Linked DNA regions of Idiomarina loihiensis L2TR. The protein of the gene in region 2 binds, or shares a complex with, the protein of the main gene of each other region. Links are inferred from orthologs where the notes say so. Each region holds a gene or a part of one and is shown on either strand. Other genes may lie near its edges.

The links.
Region 1: the proteins of uvrA (region 2) and mfd are in contact, whole or in part, in a crystal structure (PDB 4DFC), measured with the Escherichia coli proteins. The link is inferred for Idiomarina loihiensis L2TR from one-to-one orthologs.

Annotation. Positions count from the first base shown.
Region 1 is NC_006512.1:1,629,799-1,639,182, forward strand. Bases 579-4,593 are described here. They hold mfd (transcription-repair coupling factor), read left to right. Parts: upstream 579-910; coding sequence 911-4,393; downstream 4,394-4,593. Other genes in these bases: IL_RS07785 (PilZ domain-containing protein), read left to right, coding at 579-863; IL_RS07795 (peptidoglycan binding protein CsiV), read left to right, coding at 4,409-4,593. Also shown: IL_RS07780 (lipoprotein-releasing ABC transporter permease subunit), read right to left, coding at 1-148; more of IL_RS07785, read left to right, coding at 255-578; more of IL_RS07795, read left to right, coding at 4,594-5,506; IL_RS07800 (MarR family winged helix-turn-helix transcriptional regulator), read left to right, coding at 5,524-6,003; IL_RS07805 (ExeM/NucH family extracellular endonuclease), read left to right, coding at 6,005-7,774; IL_RS13625 (hypothetical protein), read right to left, coding at 7,678-8,727; peptide-methionine (R)-S-oxide reductase MsrB, read left to right, coding at 8,827-9,384. UniProt on the Escherichia coli protein: Couples transcription and DNA repair by recognizing RNA polymerase (RNAP) stalled at DNA lesions. Mediates ATP-dependent release of RNAP and its truncated transcript from the DNA, and recruitment of nucleotide excision repair machinery to the damaged site.
Region 2 is NC_006512.1:364,799-377,825, forward strand. What follows is about bases 3,837-7,226. They hold uvrA (excinuclease ABC subunit UvrA), read right to left. Parts: upstream 6,863-7,226; coding sequence 4,037-6,862; downstream 3,837-4,036. Other genes in these bases: IL_RS01805 (acyl-CoA thioesterase), read right to left, coding at 3,837-4,024; IL_RS01815 (MFS transporter), read left to right, coding at 6,979-7,226. Outside these bases: fusA (elongation factor G), read left to right, coding at 1-466; tuf (elongation factor Tu), read left to right, coding at 526-1,710; IL_RS01795 (ABC transporter substrate-binding protein), read left to right, coding at 1,907-2,674; glsA (glutaminase A), read right to left, coding at 2,671-3,627; more of IL_RS01805, read right to left, coding at 3,617-3,836; more of IL_RS01815, read left to right, coding at 7,227-8,355; ssb (single-stranded DNA-binding protein), read left to right, coding at 8,400-8,960; IL_RS01825 (MarR family transcriptional regulator), read left to right, coding at 9,131-9,619; IL_RS01830 (HlyD family secretion protein), read left to right, coding at 9,616-10,677; IL_RS01835 (DUF2955 domain-containing protein), read left to right, coding at 10,691-11,719; IL_RS01840 (adenosine deaminase family protein), read right to left, coding at 11,809-13,027. UniProt on the Escherichia coli protein: The UvrABC repair system catalyzes the recognition and processing of DNA lesions. UvrA is an ATPase and a DNA-binding protein. A damage recognition complex composed of 2 UvrA and 2 UvrB subunits scans DNA for abnormalities.

The DNA.
Region 1 (9,384 bases), 1.3 Mb from region 2 along the record:
CGTTCATAACCGACATGACAACCACCAGAGCCATAACCCCAAGGGCAATACCGGCAAAGGCAAAGCGGTTGATAAAGGCGGTAAACGCAGACCCCTGCCTTGCCCGACTATAGCGCAGGCCAATAAACAGCACGACCGGCTGAAACATATACCCTCAATTATTTGATGGTTGCTAATTCATAACGAGCAAGGATAATGAGTTGTATTGAGCCTGACAACTAAAAGCCGACACAATGACGCAATCGCAGACATCAATGACATCACCAATCGGAGATTTCTTCACCGTAAGAGATCGTTTCCCGGTCAATTTAATTGCGCTGGATTCGGCTGACAGTATCCCTGACGAAGACGCGTTTATTGCTGAAATCCCGGAACTGTTCACTATTGCGTCCAGCATGGCTGAAAGTGACCAGCAGCAACTGCAAAGTATTAAAGTTGAACAGTCATCAGGCAGCGCTCTGGTCGCCTTTCTAGAACAGCAACACAAACGCATGAACATATTGTTGGGCTACATGCTCCGCAACGAGGATGATCCGGCTCACCGCTTTGAAGGCGTTGAATACGGCGGCGGTGGTATTCGCATAATAAATGAGTCGCCACTAACCGAAGGTCAGACATTTCAGGCAAAACTATTTTTTAAAGAAGAAGCTCTGGCAATTTACTGTTATCTGACAGCTGAAAACTCAGAACCAGAAGACGAGGGTGAGACTTATCGTTGCACTCTCAGCTTTGCTCAAATTCGCGAGGAAGATCAGGAGCTATTGATTCGGGCCAGTCTTCATGCCCAGAGTCGCCAGCTTAAAGAGCGTTCCAAACAACGCCGCGAAGAAAAACAAAACGACAACCTGTCATCCAAATCCTGATTGATTTCGGTATAATACCGACGTTTTTCCAAACCAGTTGAGTAGTCATGACTAAGGCATCTGTATTAAGACCCCCTTTTCCTCCGGCAGCAAACAAAGACCTTACCTGGCAGGAGTTGCATGGCAGCTCGCCGGCAATGGCGATAGCGAGGCTAATTGACGCCACGCCAGGGCGGGTTTTAATTGTCACCGCAGATGCTAACCAGGCACACCGGTTAGAACAGGAAGTGAAATACTTTGCCGGTGAGCACACCGAATACCATGACGACATTACGCTTTTTCCCGACTGGGAAACTTTGCCTTACGACAGCTTTTCGCCGCATCAGGACATTATTTCTGACCGACTCAGTGTGCTGGCACGCCTTCCTGATGCAAAGCGCGGCGCACTGATTGTCAGCATTAATACCCTGCTGCACCGAATTGCTCCAACCTCTTTTGTGCAGGGGCAAGCGTTACAAATTGAAAAAGGCCAGCAACTCGATAGCCTGAAGCTGCGCCAGCAACTTGAGAATGCCGGTTACCGTCATGTTAATCAAGTAATGGAGCATGGCGAGTTCAGTGCCCGCGGCTCTATCTTAGACTTATACCCTATGGGCAGCCAGACACCTTACCGACTCGACTTTTTTGACGACGAAGTCGATACCATTCGGCCGTTTGACCCTGAGACTCAGCTATCAAAAGATCCAATAGACGGCATTAACTTGCTGCCCGCACACGAGTTTCCACTGACAAAAACGGCAATTGAACGCTTTCGCGCAAATTACCGTGAGCACTTTGAGGCGAGCACTGAGCGTGAATCGGTGTATCAACAAGTCAGTAAAGGCCAGTTACCTGGTGGTATAGAGTACTATCTGCCGTTATTTTTTGAAGAAACTGCCAGCTTGTTTGATTACCTTCCCGAAGACACGGTATTGGTTACTTTCGGCAACATTCAGGCGAGCCTGGAACGACTGTGGCAGGATATTAACCACCGCTACGATCAGCGTCAGTTTGACCCTTTACGGCCGTTACTGCACCCCAATGAGCTGTTTCTTCCGGTCGATAATATTCACGCCGGTTTCAAACAATATCGTCGGGTACGGGCCAATGTACCGGCAGAAATGGCCCAACCCGGTCCGACGCCATTTTTGACACAGGCTGTAACGGAAATTGCAGCTGACCATCAGCAAAAGCAACCCTTTGCCAAGTTAAAGACCAAACTGGAACAGGCTTTGACAACGGGTGACAAAGTTCTGCTGTCAGCCGAGAGCGCAGGCCGCCGCGAAGCCTTACGGGAAATTGTCAGCAAGCTTGGTTTTCAGGTAAGACTTTGCTCGGGGCTGGATGAATGCCCAACCCAACAAATTGGGTTAATCATTAGCCCCATTATTAATTCATTTTATTTACCAGACGCCAAACTTTGGTTTATTACCGAAACCGAATTATTTGGTAATCGAGTGGTGCAAAGCCGTCGACGTCAGCAAAAAGCCACTGTCAGTGCCGATACACTGATTCGCAATTTAGCAGAACTGCAAGCCGGTCAGCCCGTTGTTCACCTGGACCACGGTGTTGGTCGTTATCAAGGGCTGACAACTTTAGATGCCGGAAATGTCACCACCGAATTTGTTACCATTGAGTACGCAGGTGGCGCAAAACTTTATGTTCCGGTAGCAAACCTGAACGTTTTAAGCCGCTACAGTGGCGGTGAAGAAAGCCATGCGCCGTTAAACAAACTGGGGAACGACAGCTGGGACAAGGCCAAAAAACGTGCTGCGGAAAAAGTCCGTGATGTTGCGGCTGAACTGCTCGACATTTACGCTCGCCGTGAAGCGAAACCCGGCTATGCATTTAACATTAACGAAGAAGATTACCAACGTTTTGCCGCCGGCTTTCCGTTTGAAGAAACCATTGACCAACAGACTGCAATTGATGCGGTTAAGCAGGACATGCAACAGCCCCGCGCTATGGACAGACTGGTTTGCGGCGACGTGGGCTTTGGTAAAACTGAAGTGGCCATGCGCGCGGCCTTTATTGCAGTTAATGAAGGTAAACAAGTAATGGTGCTGGTTCCTACCACCCTACTTGCCCAGCAACACTACGAAAACTTCAGTGACCGTTTTGCTGATCAGGCCATTCGGGTTGAAGTGCTGTCGCGCTTTAAAACCGCCAAGCAGTCAAAAGGCATTCTTGAAGACTTATCCAACGGCAAAGTCGACATTGTTATTGGTACCCACAAGTTACTGCAAGACAATGTTAAGTGTCATGACTTAGGTCTGCTTATTGTCGACGAAGAACACCGCTTTGGTGTAAGACAAAAAGATACAATTAAACGCCTGCGCGCTGACGTAGATATTCTGACGCTAACCGCAACACCGATTCCGCGTACCCTGAATATGGCCATGAACAACATTCGTGACCTTTCAATTATAGCCACGCCACCAGCTAAGCGACTGGCAGTAAAAACCTTTGTCCGCGAATACGACGAGCCAACGGTTCGTGAGGCAATATTGCGTGAGATTCTGCGCGGTGGTCAGGTTTATTTCTTACACAACAATGTCGACACCATTGAAAAAACTGCGGCCGATATTGAAGCTCTGGTTCCGGAAGCGCGGGTTGTGGTTGCTCACGGACAGATGCGTGAACGTGACCTTGAGCGCATTATGTCGGACTTCTACCATCAGCGGTTTAACGTGCTGGTCTGTACCACCATTATTGAAACCGGTATCGACATACCCAGCGCCAACACCATTATTATGGATCGCGCCGATCACCTGGGTCTGGCGCAGATGCACCAGCTGCGGGGCCGGGTCGGACGTTCGCATCATCAGGCTTACGCCTATTTATTGACGCCACACCCCAAACGCATGACCAAAGACGCACACAAGCGCCTCGAAGCGATTTCTCAGCTGGAAGACCTGGGTGCCGGCTTTATGCTTGCAACTCACGACCTGGAAATTCGTGGTGCCGGCGAGCTGCTGGGCGATGATCAGAGTGGTCAGATTGAAAGCATTGGCTTTACTTTATACATGGACATGCTGGAGCAAGCGGTTAAAGCTTTAAAAGAAGGCAAAGAACCCGCGCTTGCGCAACTGCTACACGAACGTGCTGAAATTGACCTGAAACTGCCGGCACTTTTACCTGAAGCTTACATACCAGACGTCAATAATCGTTTAAGTTTGTATAAGCGAATAGCCAACTGCGAAACAAGCAAAGAGCTTGATGATCTGCAAGTAGAATTGATTGATCGTTTTGGCCTGTTACCGGACGCCGCAAAAAACCTGATTCGGCAGACACAACTTCGCAATAATGCGGAACAGTTAGGTATACGCAAAATTGATATTGGTAATCAGGGCGGTATTATTGAGTTTGCCGACGACACGAAAATTAACCCCGAGATAATTATTGGGTTAATTCAAAAAGCGCCCAGCTATTATAAGCTGGACGGGCCGAATCGTTTACGTTTGAGTCAACCACTGGAAGATACTCAAAGCCGCTTAAAACTGGTAGAGTCTCTGCTAGACGAGTTTGCAGAGCAATCTCAGGCGGCGTAACACAGGAGTGAATAAATGGCGCTGGTACATCGGGGTGTAAAATCGGTACTGGGTTTAGCAACAGCATTAACGGCTTTAGTGTCTGTAAATGCAGCGGCCCAAACAGATAAAGATTATTGGCGCTGGTTTGAAGTTGAAGTTCTGGTCTTCAAACAAACCGCTACCGATCAGTCCGGTGAAAACTTTTCTTTAACCATGCAGCCTATTGCGGTTAATAAAAGCCGGGATTTATTAACGCCTCACTACAGCCAACAAAACCGCTCTCTTCGCAGCGCTCTGCCTGTTTGCGAAGCATTCTCTGAACAAAACTGGCAAATTGATATTGCCTGTCGGTATGACAATGAAGAACAATGGATACCCATTGCCGGTAACCCATTCGCACCGGAACACAGGTTATCTGAAATGACCTCTACTGAGGTTGTTATTGATGGCCCCGGTGGCGATATAACGAAGGCTTCGCAACCTTTCCTGATGCCTGCAGATGCGCTCGAACTCTCTCCTATCAGAACCGAACTCGAGCGCAAAGGTCAGGCTAAACCTCTGTTGCACCTTGCCTGGAGGCAACCGGTATTTACCCGGGGTGTCGGTCGTAAAATGCGCTTATTTGGCGGTAAAAATTATGGCAACGACTTTTTCTACAATGGTTTTCCCAAAGAGCAGGAGCAACTCGATACACCGCTGGCCAGTGCTGGCCAGGAGCAGCGCATGGATAATATCCAACGCCTGTTCAGCGTTATTAAATCAGGGACCGAGCCCTTTATCAGCTCAGACGATAACATACCGGTTCGCCCACCTCTGACCGCAGCAGGAAACCCTCAGCTTGCCTGGGAGTTTGACGGCTTAATGCATATTTTCCTGGTCGGTAACTATCTGCATATTGACGGTGAATTCAACTTACGCGAACAAGATAAAATTAAGCGTATAGCCAACGACTTAGAAACTCAGGCGGCGTATGCCCTTAATGGTGCGAGTAAACAAGCACCCTATTTACGTAGCTATTATTTTTCTCAGTTACGGCGAGTTATCAGTCACGAAACACATTACTTTGATCACCCTAAACTCGGGGTCGTCGTTCAAATTCGCCGTACTGACTTATCGGCTCCAAGGTACTAATAAGTTACGAGGCAATTATGGAAAAGTACGAAGAACTGCTACTGGCCTTAAGAAAAGTGATTCGCGCCATCGACTTATACTCTAAGCAGCTAAATAAGTATTCCGGATTAACCGCGCCTCAGTTATTAATTTTGCGTGAAATAAATGCGGCGAACGGCATAACCGCCAGTAAAGTGGCACAAAATATCAATCTAAGCCCGGCAACCGTATCTAATGTCATCGAACGCCTTGAACATCGGCAGTTAATCCACAGACACCGTAGTGAACAAGACAAACGTAGGGTTTCTCTGTACCTCACTGAGCAGGGCCTGACTCTACTGGAAAAAGCGCCACAGCCGTTGCAGGAAGATTTCATCGAAAAGTTTCAGGCACTGGATGAATGGGAGCAGTCGTTGCTGCTCTCGTCAATGCAAAGAATTGCCAATATGATGGATGCGGAACGTCTCGACGCCGCGCCCGTACTTGAAGTTGGAAGCTACCATAAACTGGACCACTAACATGCACAAACGACTACTTAGCTTATTACCCGCTCTGCTTTTATCGGGAGCTGCAATTGCAGAAACCTGTGGAAGTGACAAAGGGATTATTCCTATTTCACAGGTGCAGGGAGACAGTGAACAGTCTCCAAAGGTTGGTAAGCAAGTAACCGTGCGCGGTATTGTTACCGCAGGCTGGCAGCCATCTGAACAGCTTGGCGGCTTTTTTCTTCACAGTTTGCCCGAAGACATGGATGGGAACCCTGCCACTTCAGAGGGGTTATTTATAGCAACCAATAAGCAGCATTCACAAATTAATAACGGTGAATGGGTAAGAGTTACAGGACAAGTTGAAGAGCGTTCGGAATTAACCTCGTTAATAGAGGTATCCAATATAACAACCTGTGGTGAAGCAAAAACACTTCCTGTGACAACTGAGCTGGAGCTTCCGGTTGAATCACTTGACGCGCTTGAAGCCTTAGAAGGTATGCCTGTCATTTTATCCGCTACTAAAGGCGAGAGCCTGACGGTTTCCGGCAATTACAATTACCCTCGCTACGGTTTTTTCGATATTTCCGCAGGGCGCTTATGGACGCCAACTCAAGTCGTTATGCCGGGAAAAGACGCGAAACTTCAGGCACAGGAAAACGAATTGAACCGGTTGCAGGTTGATGACAACAGCAATGTTATCGAGCCACGTCCACTGCCATTTTCAGAGCTTCAACATGGTGAACAAGGTAGTCTACGTTCGGGTGCAACCCTGAAAAGCTTCTCCGGTATTATCAGCCAGTTCAATAACCGTTACCGAATTCAGCCAACCGACGACTTAGAACTAGAAACACCGTCGGTGCAACCGCAACTGGCAGAGAAGTCAGATAAGGCCTTGCGCATCGCCAGTTTTAATGTGCTGAACTTCTTTAATGGAAACGGCGTCGGACAAGGTTTCCCGACTCCCAGAGGAGCTGACACGCCTGAGCAAATGCAACGACAACAGAAAAAAATTGTTGCCGCACTAACAGCTATTGATGCTGATGTTATTGGTTTAATGGAAATTGAGAATGACGGATTTGGTGAGCGCAGCGCAATAATGCAACTGGTCAAGGCACTGGAGAAAGCATCAGGGAAAGATTATGCAATAGCTGAGCCGCGTGCAGAAAAAATCGGAACAGACCAAATTACTGTCGGTATTATTTATCAGCCGCAGCGCGTAAAACCAAATTCTCACGCGATATTTACACGTCAGGGGCCTTTCTCCTGGGGAAGCCGGCCTCCTCTTGCACAAAGCTTTATCGACGCAAACACAGGTAAAGAATTCAGTGTTGTGGTAAACCACTTCAAGTCGAAAGGCAGTTGTCCGGAAGACTCCGAAAGCCCAAATAGTAATCAAAATGATGGGCAGGCGTGCTGGAACGACTTAAGACTTCAGTCCTCGCGAGAGTTAATTCAATGGATTCAGAGCGAGTCTTTAGCAAACTCGGTATTACTAGGTGATTTTAACGCTTACTACCAAGAAGACCCGGTGCGTTATTTTGCTGACAATGGTTTTTATAACCCTTCAGGCGCAAAAGACTATTCTTACGTTTATGACAGTCAGGCCGGGGCTTTGGATCACGTTTTTGTTACAGACTCACTTAAAGACGCGATTCAGGAGGTGTATCACCTACCCTTTAATGCTGACGAACCCCAGCTATATGATTACCGCGATGAGGCGTACTTTGCAGAAGGCCCATTTCGCTCTTCTGACCATGATCCATTAGTACTGGACTTAGTTTTTTCTGGCTCTGGCATGTAGGCATTATCGGTTCCGAAGTGAACCTCGAACTCAACACCAAGCAACCACTGACCGTTACGCTGTTCTGTCATAAGATTGCGAGGCCAGTGGTACCCAACCCAGGTTTCCACAAAAAACCAGTCCCGTAAGTATCGTTGACGATTAAGAAAGCGCAATCCATAGTCCTGAACAGGCACTTCATGGTCAGTATTGCCCTCTATCCAGGTTTCTGTCGCCCAGGCTTTTTCCTGCCCATACAAATGATATAAACGCGCAGTACTGTTCCAGCGAATACCGTCTGTTTCTTCTGCAAAGGTGCCTTTAGAAGCCCACCTTAATAGCCATGTATCAGTTAATGTGGCTTCATAATCCACTCTCTGTGCAACACCAAAGCCGTCACTGTCGCGCCAGAAAGCTGAAGACTGCATACGAACTTGCTGATTGCCTGAAAAAACAAAACCTGTCATGTAGCGGGCTCTGGCATAGGTATCAAACCGTAAACCACCACGGATACCTATACTGTAGGACACTCGATACGCTTCGTTAATTTCGGGATCAAAACCTAAACCCACTAGCCACTCTTCGTCTGACTGAGGAGAACGAATAACTGAAGGGCGACCGGTAGAATCATCATCCAGAAACTCATTTTCATCAACCCGGCCAATGAAAGCTGAAACGTTTTCTTTTAGCTTAGGTAAGGTTACCCGGGCTCTAAAACGCGACTTAACTTCAAAGCCATCGTACTGATCCCATTGCGGCGCAACCGAAAGCCGCCCATATGAACGTTCATATTGATTAATGCTTTCATTTCCGAACAAGCCGTCAAACCAACGCGCGGTTACATCTACCGAGGTTCCAAGCCCGCTGCGGAAACTGTCCAGCCACATACCATCTTCTTCATCAGCTTGTTGAGCTTCTGTAGCTGACTGGCAACCAAGACTAAAAATAAAAGCTAACCAAGTAATCTTTTTCATATTGAACGGTCTATAACTAAACACCACCTTTGGTTGGAGAACACTATGTCGTTTCGCCTTATAATTGTTATTGTCGGTTTGTTAGTATCTTGTTTCAGCATGGCACAGAATAGCGAGCCAACAAAGCAAAAAAATGAAAAAGTCGCGACTTTTGCCGGCGGCTGTTTCTGGTGTGTTGAAGAAGCCTTTGAACAAATGCCCGGAGTCCGGGAAGTCATTTCTGGCTTCAGCGGAGGTGACGAAGTCAACCCGACATACGAAGAGGTTTCAGCAGGTAAGACCGGGCATACGGAAGCAGCTCAGATATACTACAACCCCGATGTCGTAAGCTACGCGGCATTACTTCAGAAGTTATGGCGTATCAGTGACCCGACAGACAACGACGGACAGTTTGTTGACCGCGGTAAACAGTATCGCCCCGCTGTTTTTTATCATAATGATGAACAAAAGCGCATAGCTATGGAGTCGCGCGAATGGCTGGATAAAAATGGCCCCTTCCCTGACCCGGTGGTTATTGAAATAACACCCTTTAAGAGCTTCTACAAAGCTGAAGAATACCACCAGGACTATTACGACAAGAACCCCGTTCGCTACCGCATTTATACCTACAACTCGGGGCGTTATGACTTCGTTGAAAAGCATTGGGGCGATACCTCG
Region 2 (13,027 bases):
AGTAGACAAGGGTATCCAAGAACAGATGCAACAAGGCGTCTTGGCTGGCTATCCGGTATTGGGTGTTAAAGCGACTCTGTATGATGGTTCATACCACGATGTCGACTCTTCTGAAATGGCATTTAAAATTGCTGGTAGCATGGCCTTCAAGAAAGGTGCATTAAAAGCTAACCCAGCGCTTTTAGAGCCAATGATGAAAGTTGAAGTTATCACTCCTGAAGAATCTATGGGTGATGTCGTCGGTGACTTAAACCGTCGTCGCGGTCTTATTGAAGGTATGGAAGAAGCTCCGGGTGGCTTGAAAGCGGTTAATGCTCAAGTGCCACTGTCTGAGATGTTCGGTTATGCGACAGACTTGCGTTCACAAACGCAGGGTCGTGCATCGTACTCTATGGAGTTCCTGAAGTACGCTGAAGCACCAAACAACATTGCTGAAAAAGTAATGGCTGAGCGTAACGCTAAATAAGTAAGGTCTGGTCCGGTTCTTTCGAGGCCGGGCTTTTAACTTAAGTTTGAGGATATATCATGTCTAAAGAAAAATTTGAACGTTCGAAGCCGCACGTAAACGTCGGCACCATCGGTCACGTTGACCACGGTAAAACAACACTAACTGCTGCTATCACAACTGTTTTGGCAAAAGTTTATGGTGGTGCGGCGAAAGACTTCGCAGCCATCGATAACGCGCCAGAAGAGAAAGAGCGTGGTATTACCATTTCAACGTCACACGTTGAATATGACACACCAACTCGTCACTACGCACACGTAGACTGCCCAGGGCACGCTGACTATGTTAAAAACATGATCACCGGTGCGGCGCAGATGGACGGCGCAATCTTAGTTGTAGCGGCAACAGACGGCCCAATGCCACAGACTCGTGAGCACATCCTGCTTTCACGTCAGGTAGGCGTACCATTCATCGTTGTATTCATGAACAAATGTGACATGGTCGACGACGAAGAGCTGTTAGAGCTGGTAGAAATGGAAGTTCGTGAACTGTTGTCAGAATATGACTTCCCGGGCGACGACCTGCCAGTAATTCAAGGCTCTGCACTGAAAGCGCTGGAAGGCGACGAAGAGTGGAGTAAGAAAATTGTTGAGCTGGCTGACGCACTGGATAACTACATCCCAGAGCCAGAGCGTGACATCGATAAGCCGTTCATCATGCCAATCGAAGACGTATTCTCGATTTCAGGTCGTGGTACGGTAGTAACAGGTCGTGTAGAGCGCGGTATCGTGCGTACAGGCGACGAGTGTGAAATCGTTGGTATGAAAGACACCACGAAGACCACAGTTACTGGTGTTGAGATGTTCCGTAAGCTGCTTGACGAAGGTCGTGCAGGTGAGAACATTGGTGCCTTGTTGCGTGGTACTAAGCGTGACGACGTAGAGCGTGGTCAGGTACTGGCGAAGCCAGGTACAATTACTCCGCATACTAAGTTCGAAGCGGAAGTTTACGTACTGAGCAAAGACGAAGGTGGCCGTCATACGCCATTCTTTAAAGGTTACCGTCCACAGTTCTACTTCCGTACAACGGACGTTACTGGTGCCGTAGAATTGCCAGAAGGCGTAGAAATGGTCATGCCTGGTGATAACCTGAAATTCGTTGTTGATTTGATTGCTCCAATCGCAATGGACGAAGGTCTGCGTTTTGCTATCCGTGAGGGTGGCCGTACCGTAGGTGCAGGCGTTGTATCAAAAATCATGGACTAAGCAGTCCGGTTGATTTTAAGAGCCCGGCTTTGGCCGGGCTTTTTTATGCCTGCTGATAAGTTTTATTAAAAGAGCCTTATCAAAAGTAAGCGAAGGCTCGCTCAAGTATTGACATTTAAGTCCAAAAAATGAACTATTGAGAAAGATACTTAACTTATAGTCAGCCAATCAATTGAAATTACTCAGATACTTTTCTGTGTTCGTTTTTATGGGACTAAGCTGTTCTGCTACAGCAAAAGTGCCGGTCTATGTTGCTGCCTACGATTATCCTCCCTATTTTTCCGCTGTACTGCAAACTGATCTCACCCGTGAATTGATCACCTTGTTGAACGAGCATCAGGACAGCTATGTGTTCCGCATTCAGGTCATTCCTCCAACAAACCGCCATAAAGCTCTGAGTACGAAAGGGTGCTGTGATGTTATATTTTTCGAGTCACCTCTTTGGGGTTGGAAAAAAAGTGGCGTAGGGTTTCAGGAAACAATCCCTTTAGTCAAAGGAAATGAGAGACTGGTGGCCTTGAAGAAAACAGGTAGAGATCAATCGTTTTTCGATACATTTGATGGCAAAACTTTAGGTGGGGTCAAGGGCTATCATTATCTGTTAGGGGGCGAGCTGTTGGCTTCAGATGAAGTCGAGGAAAAGTATACGACGTATTTGGCAGACTCCAGAATGACAAATTTGCAGATGGTACTAGGAGGTCGGATAGATCTTACTATTATCAATGATGAACTTCTGGCTGCTTTAAAAGGCTCAAATCAGATTAATGTGGGCAGTTTATTGTTGTCGGAAAAGGTTAGTCTGGAATACAAGCTGCACTTACTTGTTGGCGATAATAAGAATATCAGCGCAGATACCTTACAAAGGTTGCTGCGGGAGCTTGGCCGACAGGGGGAATTTGAAATACTCTTTAGACGGTTTAATATGGAACGGTTTCAGATATATCGTCCGACAACAACACGTTAATAGACACTAAGCCCCAAACGGTTAGCTAGCTCGCGTACCATGTACATTCCACGGGCGCTGTTACCGTAGCTGTTTAATCTTGGGCTCCATGAGCAAATAACTCCAAAGTCAGGAACGACGGCAATCATCCCGCCACCAACACCACTTTTAGCGGGAACACCTACGGTAAAAGCAAATTCGCCGCTTTGGTCGTACATACCGCTGGTTGATAGCAACGCATTAATGCGTTGAGAGTCTCGTTTCGACATAATTTTCTTTTTAGAAAAAGGACAAATTCCGTCATTTGCAAGAAACGTAAAAGAGCGAGCGAGATTTTCGCAGGACATGGTCAACGCACACTGCCAAAAGTAATGATCTAATAGTTCATCAACTTCAGCATCAATATTACCGAAGCTTTTCATTAGGTGAGCAAGGGCCGCATTGCGATGGCCATGCTCTTTTTCTGACTGGTGAACAATGTTATCGGCGTAAACGTTGTCGTTGCCGCATAAGGTGCGCACCAAACTCAAAACCGCATTTTTACTGGCAGAGTAGCGGCTAACGAGCACGTCGCTAACAACAATAGCTCCGGCATTTATCATAGGGTTGCGCGGAATGCCTTTTTCCCACTCTAGCTGCACTATAGAATTAAAGGCCTGGCCTGAAGGCTCCATTTTAACTCTGTCCCACAAATCTTCTCCAAGGCGCTCCATTGCCAGCATAAGGCCAAAAATCTTCGAGATCGACTGGATAGAGAATTGCTCCTGGGTATCACCGACGTTAAATACCTCGCCGTCGAGGGTGGCCAGAGTGAGTCCGCAGAGCTCGGGGTCGACCTCTGCTAACGCCGGAATGTAATCAGCAACATGCCCCTCGGTGATCTTCATGGCCTGCTGATGAATCTCCTCCAGCAGGCTTTTGAGATCATCCGGGGCATGTATTTGCTGCCCGCCACTGACCAGATCACGCGTCAAGAGAATGCTCCGGATGCGTGATGGTGGACAGGCGGTCTTTTAATTGGTCAGATAGCTTCACAGAACGTTCCTGTTGAAAATCAAAGTACACCAATACCGTTTTACCTTTAGCGCACATTTTTTCTTTCTGCCAAATTTCGGTAGTGATATCAAACGAGCTGCCACCTAAGCGGCTGACGTAAGTATTCACCGTGACATGACCGCCAAAATAAATAGGTAAGAGGTAATCTACTTCCAGCCGCGCGACAATTAAGCTTTGTGTCTTCGGAGACATTTCTCCAAAGAACTCAAAAATAGGCAAACGTCCGGTTTCTATCCACCCCGGTATAACCGTGTTATTGACGTGCCCAAGGGCATCGGTTTCATAAAATCTTACTTTAAAGTCTTCCGTTAACATATTGCGTCCTTTTTATGACAGCTTAAGCATAGGTTTTAAGAAACGGGCCGTGTGTGAGCGCTCATTTTCACAGATATCTTCTGGTGTACCTTCGCAAAGAATTTCACCACCGCCAGAACCACCTTCAGGACCTAAGTCGATGATCCAGTCAGCGGTTTTTATCACGTCTAAGTTGTGCTCAATAACCACTACCGTGTTGCCGTGGTCACGCAGACGATGAATCACCGCCAGCAATTGCTTAATGTCGTGGAAATGCAGACCGGTTGTCGGCTCGTCCAGAATGTATAAGGTTTTGCCAGTATCACGCTTGGACAACTCACGTGACAATTTGACCCGTTGCGCTTCACCACCAGAGAGTGTTGTCGCTGACTGGCCTAACCGGACGTAAGACAAGCCCACATCCATTAAGGTTTGCAACTTGCGTGCAATAGCCGGAACCGGGTCGAAGAATTCACGAGCGTCTTCAATGGTCATATCCAGCACTTCGTGAATATTCTTGCCTTTGTACTGTACTTCCAGCGTTTCGCGATTATAGCGCTGACCTTTACAAATATCGCAAGGAACATAAACGTCCGGCAAGAAGTGCATCTCAACTTTAATAACTCCGTCGCCCTGACAAGCTTCACAACGACCGCCGCGTACGTTAAAGCTAAAGCGACCGGGTTTGTAACCGCGGGCTCGTGATTCAGGAACACCTGCGAACAGTTCGCGAATTGGCGTGAAAATACCGGTGTAAGTGGCTGGGTTGGAGCGCGGTGTACGGCCTATTGGGCTCTGGTCAATATCCACCACTTTATCCAGCAGCTGCATGCCATCGACACTTTTGTACGGAGCCGGTTCGCCCGTTGTCGCGCCATTAAGTTCACGATGCGCGATATGGAACAGCGTATTGTTGACCAGCGTTGACTTACCTGAACCGGATACTCCAGTCACACAGGTCATAATACCTAATGGCAAATTGAAATCGACATTCTTCAGATTGTTCCCGCTGGCTCCGTGAATGGTTAACCGGCGTTTATCTGGTTTGTGACGTTGCTTGGGAACTTCTATTTCTTTCCGGCCGGACAGGTAGTCGCCGGTTAGTGAATCTTCACTTCCGACAATATCTTCAACCTGACCCTGAGCAATGATTTCACCACCGTGTACGCCAGCACCAGGGCCAATATCAATAACGTGGTCGGCCTGACGAATTGCGTCTTCATCGTGTTCAACCACAATGACGGTATTACCCAAGTCACGCAGGTGAGTCAGAGTGTTTAACAGGCGTTCGTTGTCGCGCTGGTGTAAGCCAATACTGGGCTCATCCAGTACGTACATAACACCAACCAGACCCGCACCAATTTGGCTGGCCAGACGAATACGCTGCGCCTCACCACCAGACAAGGTCTCTGCGCTGCGGGACAAACTTAAATAGTTAAGTCCCACGTTAACTAAAAAGCGTAGACGGTCATTAATCTCTTTCAGAATTTTTTCCGCAATTTGCGCGCGCTGACCTTCCAGACTCAGTTGCTGGAAGAACTCAAGTGCGTCGCCGATGGATTGCTCAACAACTTCCGGCAGGGTTGTGCCCTGAATAAACACATGACGAGCTTCTGTACGCAGGCGCGTACCACTGCAGCTTTTACAGGGTTGCGTCGCTACGTATTTGGACAATTCGTCGCGCACAGCCTGTGATTCAGTCTCGCGGTAACGGCGCTGCATGTTAGGAATAATCCCCTCAAACGGATGCGCTCTGACAACCTTGTCGCCGCGGTCATTCATGTAAGTGAATTTTATTTCTTCCTTACCGCTGCCGAACAGAATCTTTTCGCGAATGTCGTCAGGCAATTCGTTGAACGGTTGCGACAATTTAAACTCGTAGTGCTTCGCCAGAGACTGCAGCATTTGATAGTAGTAGAAGTTGCGCTTGTCCCAGCCTCGAATTGCGCCGCCTGTCAGCGACAGCTCCGCATTAACAACAACTTTGGCCGGATCAAAAAACTGCTCAACACCCAGACCGTCACAAGTAGTACAGGCACCGGCCGGATTGTTGAATGAGAACAATCGTGGCTCCAGTTCCTGCATGCTGTAACCGCAATGTGGGCAGGCAAAGTTAGCCGAGTACACTTCGGCATCACCGTCGCCGTCCATCGGTACGACTAAAGCCGTTCCGCCACTGAGTTCCAGTGCGGTCTCAAAAGATTCCGCCAGGCGCTGCTCCATGCCGTCGCGAACTTTAAAGCGGTCAACGACCACTTCAATGGTGTGCTTTTTCTGCAGCTCTAACGTGGGCGGATCGCTTAAATCGCAAATTTCACCGTCTATACGGGCGCGGATATAACCCTGCAAGGCGAGGTTTTCTAACACTTTTAAGTGCTCGCCTTTACGGTTCTGAATAATGGGCGCAAGCAACATGCGCTTTTCGCCTTCAGGAGCCGACAGCACGTTGTCGACCATTTGCGATACGGTTTGCGCCGCCAGCGGCACGTCGTGAGTCGGGCAACGGGGCTCGCCCACGCGGGCAAACATCAGGCGTAAATAGTCGTATATTTCCGTGATGGTACCGACCGTGGAACGCGGATTATGCGACGTTGACTTCTGCTCTATTGATATAGCCGGCGACAAACCCTCGATACTGTCAACATCAGGCTTTTCCATCAGCGACAAAAACTGACGTGCATAGGCGGACAGCGACTCAACGTAGCGTCTCTGCCCCTCTGCATATAGGGTATCGAAAGCAAGTGATGACTTACCCGAACCGGATAAGCCGGTTATCACAATCAGCTTATTGCGGGGGATGGTCAGATTGAAATTTTTTAAGTTGTGCGTGCGCGCACCGCGTACTTCGATAGTATCCATAATTCCCGTCTGTTGTTCAGTAAATGACTGACGACAAAACGCTATTATCGCACAGTGTTAGGCATCTGGTACAATAACGGCATCATTTATCATGTTACTGATATAAAAGCAGTGAAATGACGCCTCAAAAATTAAATAAAACAGAGAAAAAAGCCGCTTTAGCGCTAGCGTCCGTCTTTGGTATACGGATGTTAGGGCTGTTTTTGATCATGCCAGTTTTAGCGGTTTATGCACAAGACTACCCTGACTACTCACCGCTGTGGGTCGGAATTGCTCTGGGTGCCTACGGTCTGACACAGGCATTATTGCAAATTCCGTTAGGTATGCTGTCTGACCGTCTTGGCCGAAAGCCAGTTATTGTCGGTGGCTTGCTGGTCTTTATTCTCGGTAGTGTGGTGGCAGCTCAGGCGGATACTCTATTCGGTGTCTCCATTGGTCGGGCGCTACAGGGGCTGGGCGCTATTGCGGCGGCTATTTTGGCGCTGGCAGCTGATTTGTCGCGAGACGAGCAGCGACCGAAAGTGATGGCCACTATTGGTATGTGTATTGGTCTGGCGTTCGCTATTTCATTGGTAGCCGGACCTTTATTGGGCAATATTATCGGTCTTTCGGGTTTGTTCTGGTTTACCGCCGCCAGTGGTGTTCTGGGCATTCTGGTGCTGTTGCTAAGCGTCCCCAAAGTGGTGACAACATCTGCCAGGCGTGAATCTTTACCCGTGTTGTCAGAACTGGGGCACTTGCTTAAGCATAAGCAACTGTGGTGCCTGAATAGCGGTATTTTTGTGCTACATGCCATTTTAACGGCATGGTTTGTGACTTTACCCATGCAACTGCAAAATGCAGGTTTTGAAAGTCAGACCCACGCCTGGTTCTACTTACCCACGCTGGCCGCGTCCATTTTGTTCATGGTGCCAATGATTATCAGCAGTTCGCGTAATAATAATTCCGTGCAGTGGCTGCGGTTTTCTATTGTCGTCTTAATTGTCGCACTACTCATTATTGCCGTAGCAGGGCAAAACCCCTGGCTGCTGGTTGCTGCTCTGGTCATATTTTTCACGGGCTTTAACTTTATTGAAGCCAGTTTGCCGTCGTTACTTACCCGAGTTGCTCCGGCGGGGAGCAAAGGCAGTGCCAGTGGTATTTACTCAACTGGTCAGTTTCTGGGGTCTTTTGTCGGTGGGGTAGCTGGCGGCTCAGTCTTACAGTTTTTTGGGATATCTGGCGTTGTTGTTTTCTGCCTGATCTTGCTAGTATGTTGGTTGCTAATCAGTTTAGTCATGGTTAACCCCGCAGGTGTCACGAGCGTGTCGTTATCATTGCCCGGGTTAACTGAAAGCAAGGCTACCAAGCTAAGTGAGCAGTTACTTACCGTAACGGGTGTTACGGAAGCAAGATGGGTTGAAGAAGATCAGGCCACTTACTTAAAAGTTGATAAAAAACATTACGATGAAAAGGCGGTTAATCAGTTGCTTAAAGAAGCATCGGTCGCTTAATAATTTGAAGCAGTTGTAACGCGTACAAGGAACAGGAGAATCTAATGGCCAGTCGCGGTGTAAATAAAGTAATTTTAATTGGTAATTTGGGCGCTGACCCAGAGGTTCGTTATACCCAAAACAGCACAGCGATAGCCAACCTGTCGATTGCTACCAGCGAAACCTGGAAAGACAAGCAAACAGGCGAACCGCGCGAACAAACCGAATGGCACCGTTGTGTGGCTTATCGTCGCTTAGCTGAAATTGCCGGTGAGTACCTGAAAAAGGGCTCTAAAGTTTATGTTGAAGGGCGTTTGCAAACGCGTAAATGGACAGGCCAGGACAACGTAGAGCGTTACACGACAGAAGTGGTCATTAACGAAATGCAAATGCTGGATTCTCGTGGCGGCCCGCAGGGTGGTGCTCCACAACAAGGCCAGGGTTTTGGTGGCGGTCAGCAGCAAGGCGGTGGTTACGGTGGTGGTCAACCACAACAGCAATCACAGCAACAACAGCGTCCTGCGCCTCAGCCAGCGCAGCAGCAAAATCAACAGTCACAACAAAAACCGGCAGAACCCGCGCCGTTTTCACCTGACAACGACTTTGATGACGATATTCCGTTCTAGTTTGCCGAGTATAGGATTTACCCGCTCGGGTATCTGTATCATGTGAAAAAAGCCCCTTTTGCAGGGGCTTTTTTTGTATCTAATTTTTAGCTCAAACCTATCGCTATTTTCATTTTAGTTAGCACGCTAAGTTTGTTATTATACTTAGCGTGCTAACTAAAGAGGTTGTTATGACATTAACACAAGAACAGCTCAGACAGTTATCTGTACCTGAACGACTCGGTCGCGTTGCGCGTCAGTGGCAGGCTATTGCGGATAAGGAACTGGCGCCGCTGGGGTTAACCTACCCGCGCTGGAGTGCTATGTGGAAACTGGCACGTATTGGTGATGGTGTCAGTCAAAAGCAGCTTGCCGAAGCGCTTGAATTAGAACTTGGTTCACTTATGCGCACGCTGGCGCAGTTGGAGGAGCAAGAGCTGATTACGCGCAAGGCAAGCCCGGACGACGGCCGTGCTAAGCAGGTGTTTTTAACGAATTCAGGTCATGCTCTGGTTAAAAAAATGGAAGCGAAAATTCTAAAAGTAAGAAGGGCGTTGCTGGCCAATATTGAAGATGAAGAAATTGAAACGGTTAAGAAGGTTCTGGCGATGATTTCATACAATGCGAATCATATGTCTGAAGCTCAGAAACTTGACCAAAATAATGAGGAAGAGGTATGACCGCAGACGAAAAGTTTGCCCGTTGGGTTAAGCGGGCGCTGGTACTATTCGTACTCGTATTTGCCTATTTTCTGTGGGCCGACTTGAGCCTGCCGCTGACTCCACAGGCAATGGTAACCCGGGTGGTGACTCAGGTCGCACCGCAGGTGAATGGTACTGTAGAGAAAGTCTTGGTTAATAATAACCAGTATGTTGAAGAGGGCGAGCCATTATTTAAAATCGACCCGCGACCTTATCAACTGCAATTACAGCAAGCAGAGCTGGCAATGGCTCAGGCGCAACAGTCAAACCAGCAGTTTGATGCCCAAATTCGAACTGCCCAGGCAAAGATAAAATCAGCACAGGCAACAGCTCAAGAGCTTAGCCGTGAGGCCCGTCGCATTAAAGATCTGGTGGAAGATGGCAGTTCGTCGCAGCAGGCATTTGACCGTGCGCAGAGCAGTAAGTTAGAGGCTCTGGCAAATGTTGAAGCTGCCCAGTCACAGCTACAGAGCTTAAAAGTGCAGCGAGGTGCCGAGGACGATGCAAACAACTTACTTATTCAACAAGCTAAAAATGCGATAGAAACGGCGAAGCTTAACTTAAGCTACACCACCGTGCGTGCGAAACATGCCGGACGTGTCGGCAATCTAAAGCTCAGCGAAGGGGCTTATGCCCGTCAAGGCACGCCGCTAATGGCTCTAGTCTCACCCAATGCCGACATTATTGCGGATTTTCGGGAGAAGAATTTACGAAACATAGAATCTGGCCAACAGGCTCTCGTGGTATTTGATGCCGAACCTGGCACGCTTTACGAGGCTAAAGTGGAAAGCATTGATGCCGGTGTTAACGCGGGTCAGTTAAGTGCCGACGGAGCCTTAGCAGCACCGGTTAACTCAAACCGGTGGGTACGTGACGCGCAGCGACTTCGGGTGCATTTGCGTTTAACGGAGAAACCGGATTCAGAGCGTCCGGCCGGAGCAAAGGCTACAGTGCAGATAGTTCCTGAAGGAAGCTTTAAAGCCGCTATCGCGAAAGCGCAAATTCGGTTGCTGGGCTGGTTGCACTACATTTATTGATCAGGAAGGGACTATGGCAACTTCTGCCTTGAGTGAAAACGGCCTACGGCAATGCTTACGAATAGCCTTTGGTGGCTCCATCGGCTTTTTGGTCACGGCGCTATTTGACTTGTCTTATGGCGTGTTTTTTACCGTCTTACCAATGCTGCTACTGGGCTTAGTGCCAATGATAAACCGACAAGTCGCCCGGCAAATACTTGCGGCGTCGGTTATGTGCGGATTGGAAGTAGGTATTCTGGCGCAGATACTGGGCGGACATTCAGTATTAATGACAATGGCCGCCTTTGTCTTATTTCTGTATCGGTTTGCTTTTATGGCGCGCGGCACGGCGTTCCTGTTCGGCGCAAATGGTGTGCTGATGCTGAGCATTATGCTGCATTACGCCAGTTATCCGGGCACCGACGTTAATAACTTAATAGCCAGTAACTTCTTTGCATCGATACTGGCAATAGCCATTGCCTTTGTTATGCATGCGATGATACCCAATAAAGAGCAGAATGCGTCACCACCGGCCTTGCCAGATAAGTCACCTAACCGTGTGCGCCACGAAGCTATTTTGGGCGCTACGGTGACAACCCTGTCGTTTTTGGTGTTTCAGCTGTTTGATTTACAGGATTCTATTTCCGCGCAGGCCACAACCATTTTGGTGCTATTTCCCATGAATTGGAACGGGGCATTAACTTACGCGCGTAAGCGAGCGGCAGGAACTCTAATTGGTGTTATGTTTGGTCTTGGTGTGCAGCTTCTGCTGTACGGTTGGTATGACATACTGTGGTTGATTGTGCCGTTGTTCTGGCTTGGGGTGATGTTGTTTGCCCGCATTCATGTCCTTGAAGCTTCGGGAGCCGGGGTGGGTTTTGGGGCAATGACGACGATGGGCATTCTTTTCGGTCAATATTTGTCGCCGGCACAAGACTTGGTGTATTCCGGACTGTATCGTCTGAGCAGTACTTTTGTAGCAATTATTGCGGCTATGATGGTGTGCTATTTGGTGCACAAACTCTTGAATCAGTTTGCGGGAACGCGATTTGGCGCTGCTTAAAATTGATATCCACAGTGGCTGGAAGAGCATGCAGCCAATTAATCAGCTGCATGCTTGTCTAAAATATCTAAACTCGAACGGTTCTTTATTTAGCTGGCGTCGCTTAGCCCAAACTGCTTAACCACCTTGTCGAAATACTCCAGGTTTTGCTTAGCGTAATCACGCTTTTCTACATAGCGACCCGGGAAGAAGTTCTTCTTAAAGCCGTAGGCGACAATGTCCTTCAGGCGCTTCAGAGAAATATCAAAATTATCCACAGCTAACTGATATTCGTTGCTGACCGTGGTACGAGAAACCAAACGGTTATCGGTACAAATAATGGTAGCTAAGCGGTTATCCAGCATATGCTGGAAATTGTGGTTTTTAATGTCGCCAATATCCGGGTTAGTTTGCAGGTTACTGGTCAGGCAAACTTCAACGGCAATACGACGGTCAGCAATATAAGAGGCCAGGCTTTCACCATAAGCTTTAGGGTCTTCAATAGACGGATCCTGAGTCATTTCAGGAGAGAATAACGAATAACCATGACCTAAGCGGTCGGCATGGCACTTGGTCAAGGCTTCAAAAATGCTCTCAGCACCGTAAGCTTCTCCTGCGTGCACGGTTTTCAGCAGAAAGTTTTCGTGTGCGTATTCGTATACTTCTTTGAACTCACCTGCCGGGTAGCCAATTTCCTGACCGGCAATATCCAGTCCGACAATTGGCATACCTTCTTCGTCACGCATACGAACGCTGGCGCGAACCAAATCCATTGCAGCCGTTTTAATAACCTGCATAGGTTCAAAATCGCGCATTAACTGGAACATTTGTGTGTAATAAGGGGAGAACCCTTTTTTACCAAACATCCGCATGGCGCAGTTGATAATGCCGTAGTCAAATGGTGGCTTATCGCCGTTTTTAACGTCTGCGCGGTTGTTGTACTCTTTCTTTGCGCGCAAAAGGCCGTCGTTTACTACGTGCATTATGGTGTCAAAAGTAACCCCTTTACCCGGGTCCATGAGTAGCTGAGGAGCAAAGCGTACCTCAATGTAATTCACCCCTTCGTTTTGATTATCGACGGCTAATTCATAAGAAGCTTGTTCCAGGTTTTCCAAATCACGCAAAGCGGCACAGGTATACTGAAACCCATTTAGGTATTCACCCAAATTGTTGTAATGCGATTTAAACACCAGATCAAACAGGCCTTCTTCGGTATAGCTCGGAAGTTCGATATCAGCGCGCTTAGCCATATCAATTAAGCTGCTGGCACGAAGGCTGCCATCAAGGTGCAAGTGTAAGTCAGCTTTAGGAATGGCTTTGATAAATTCG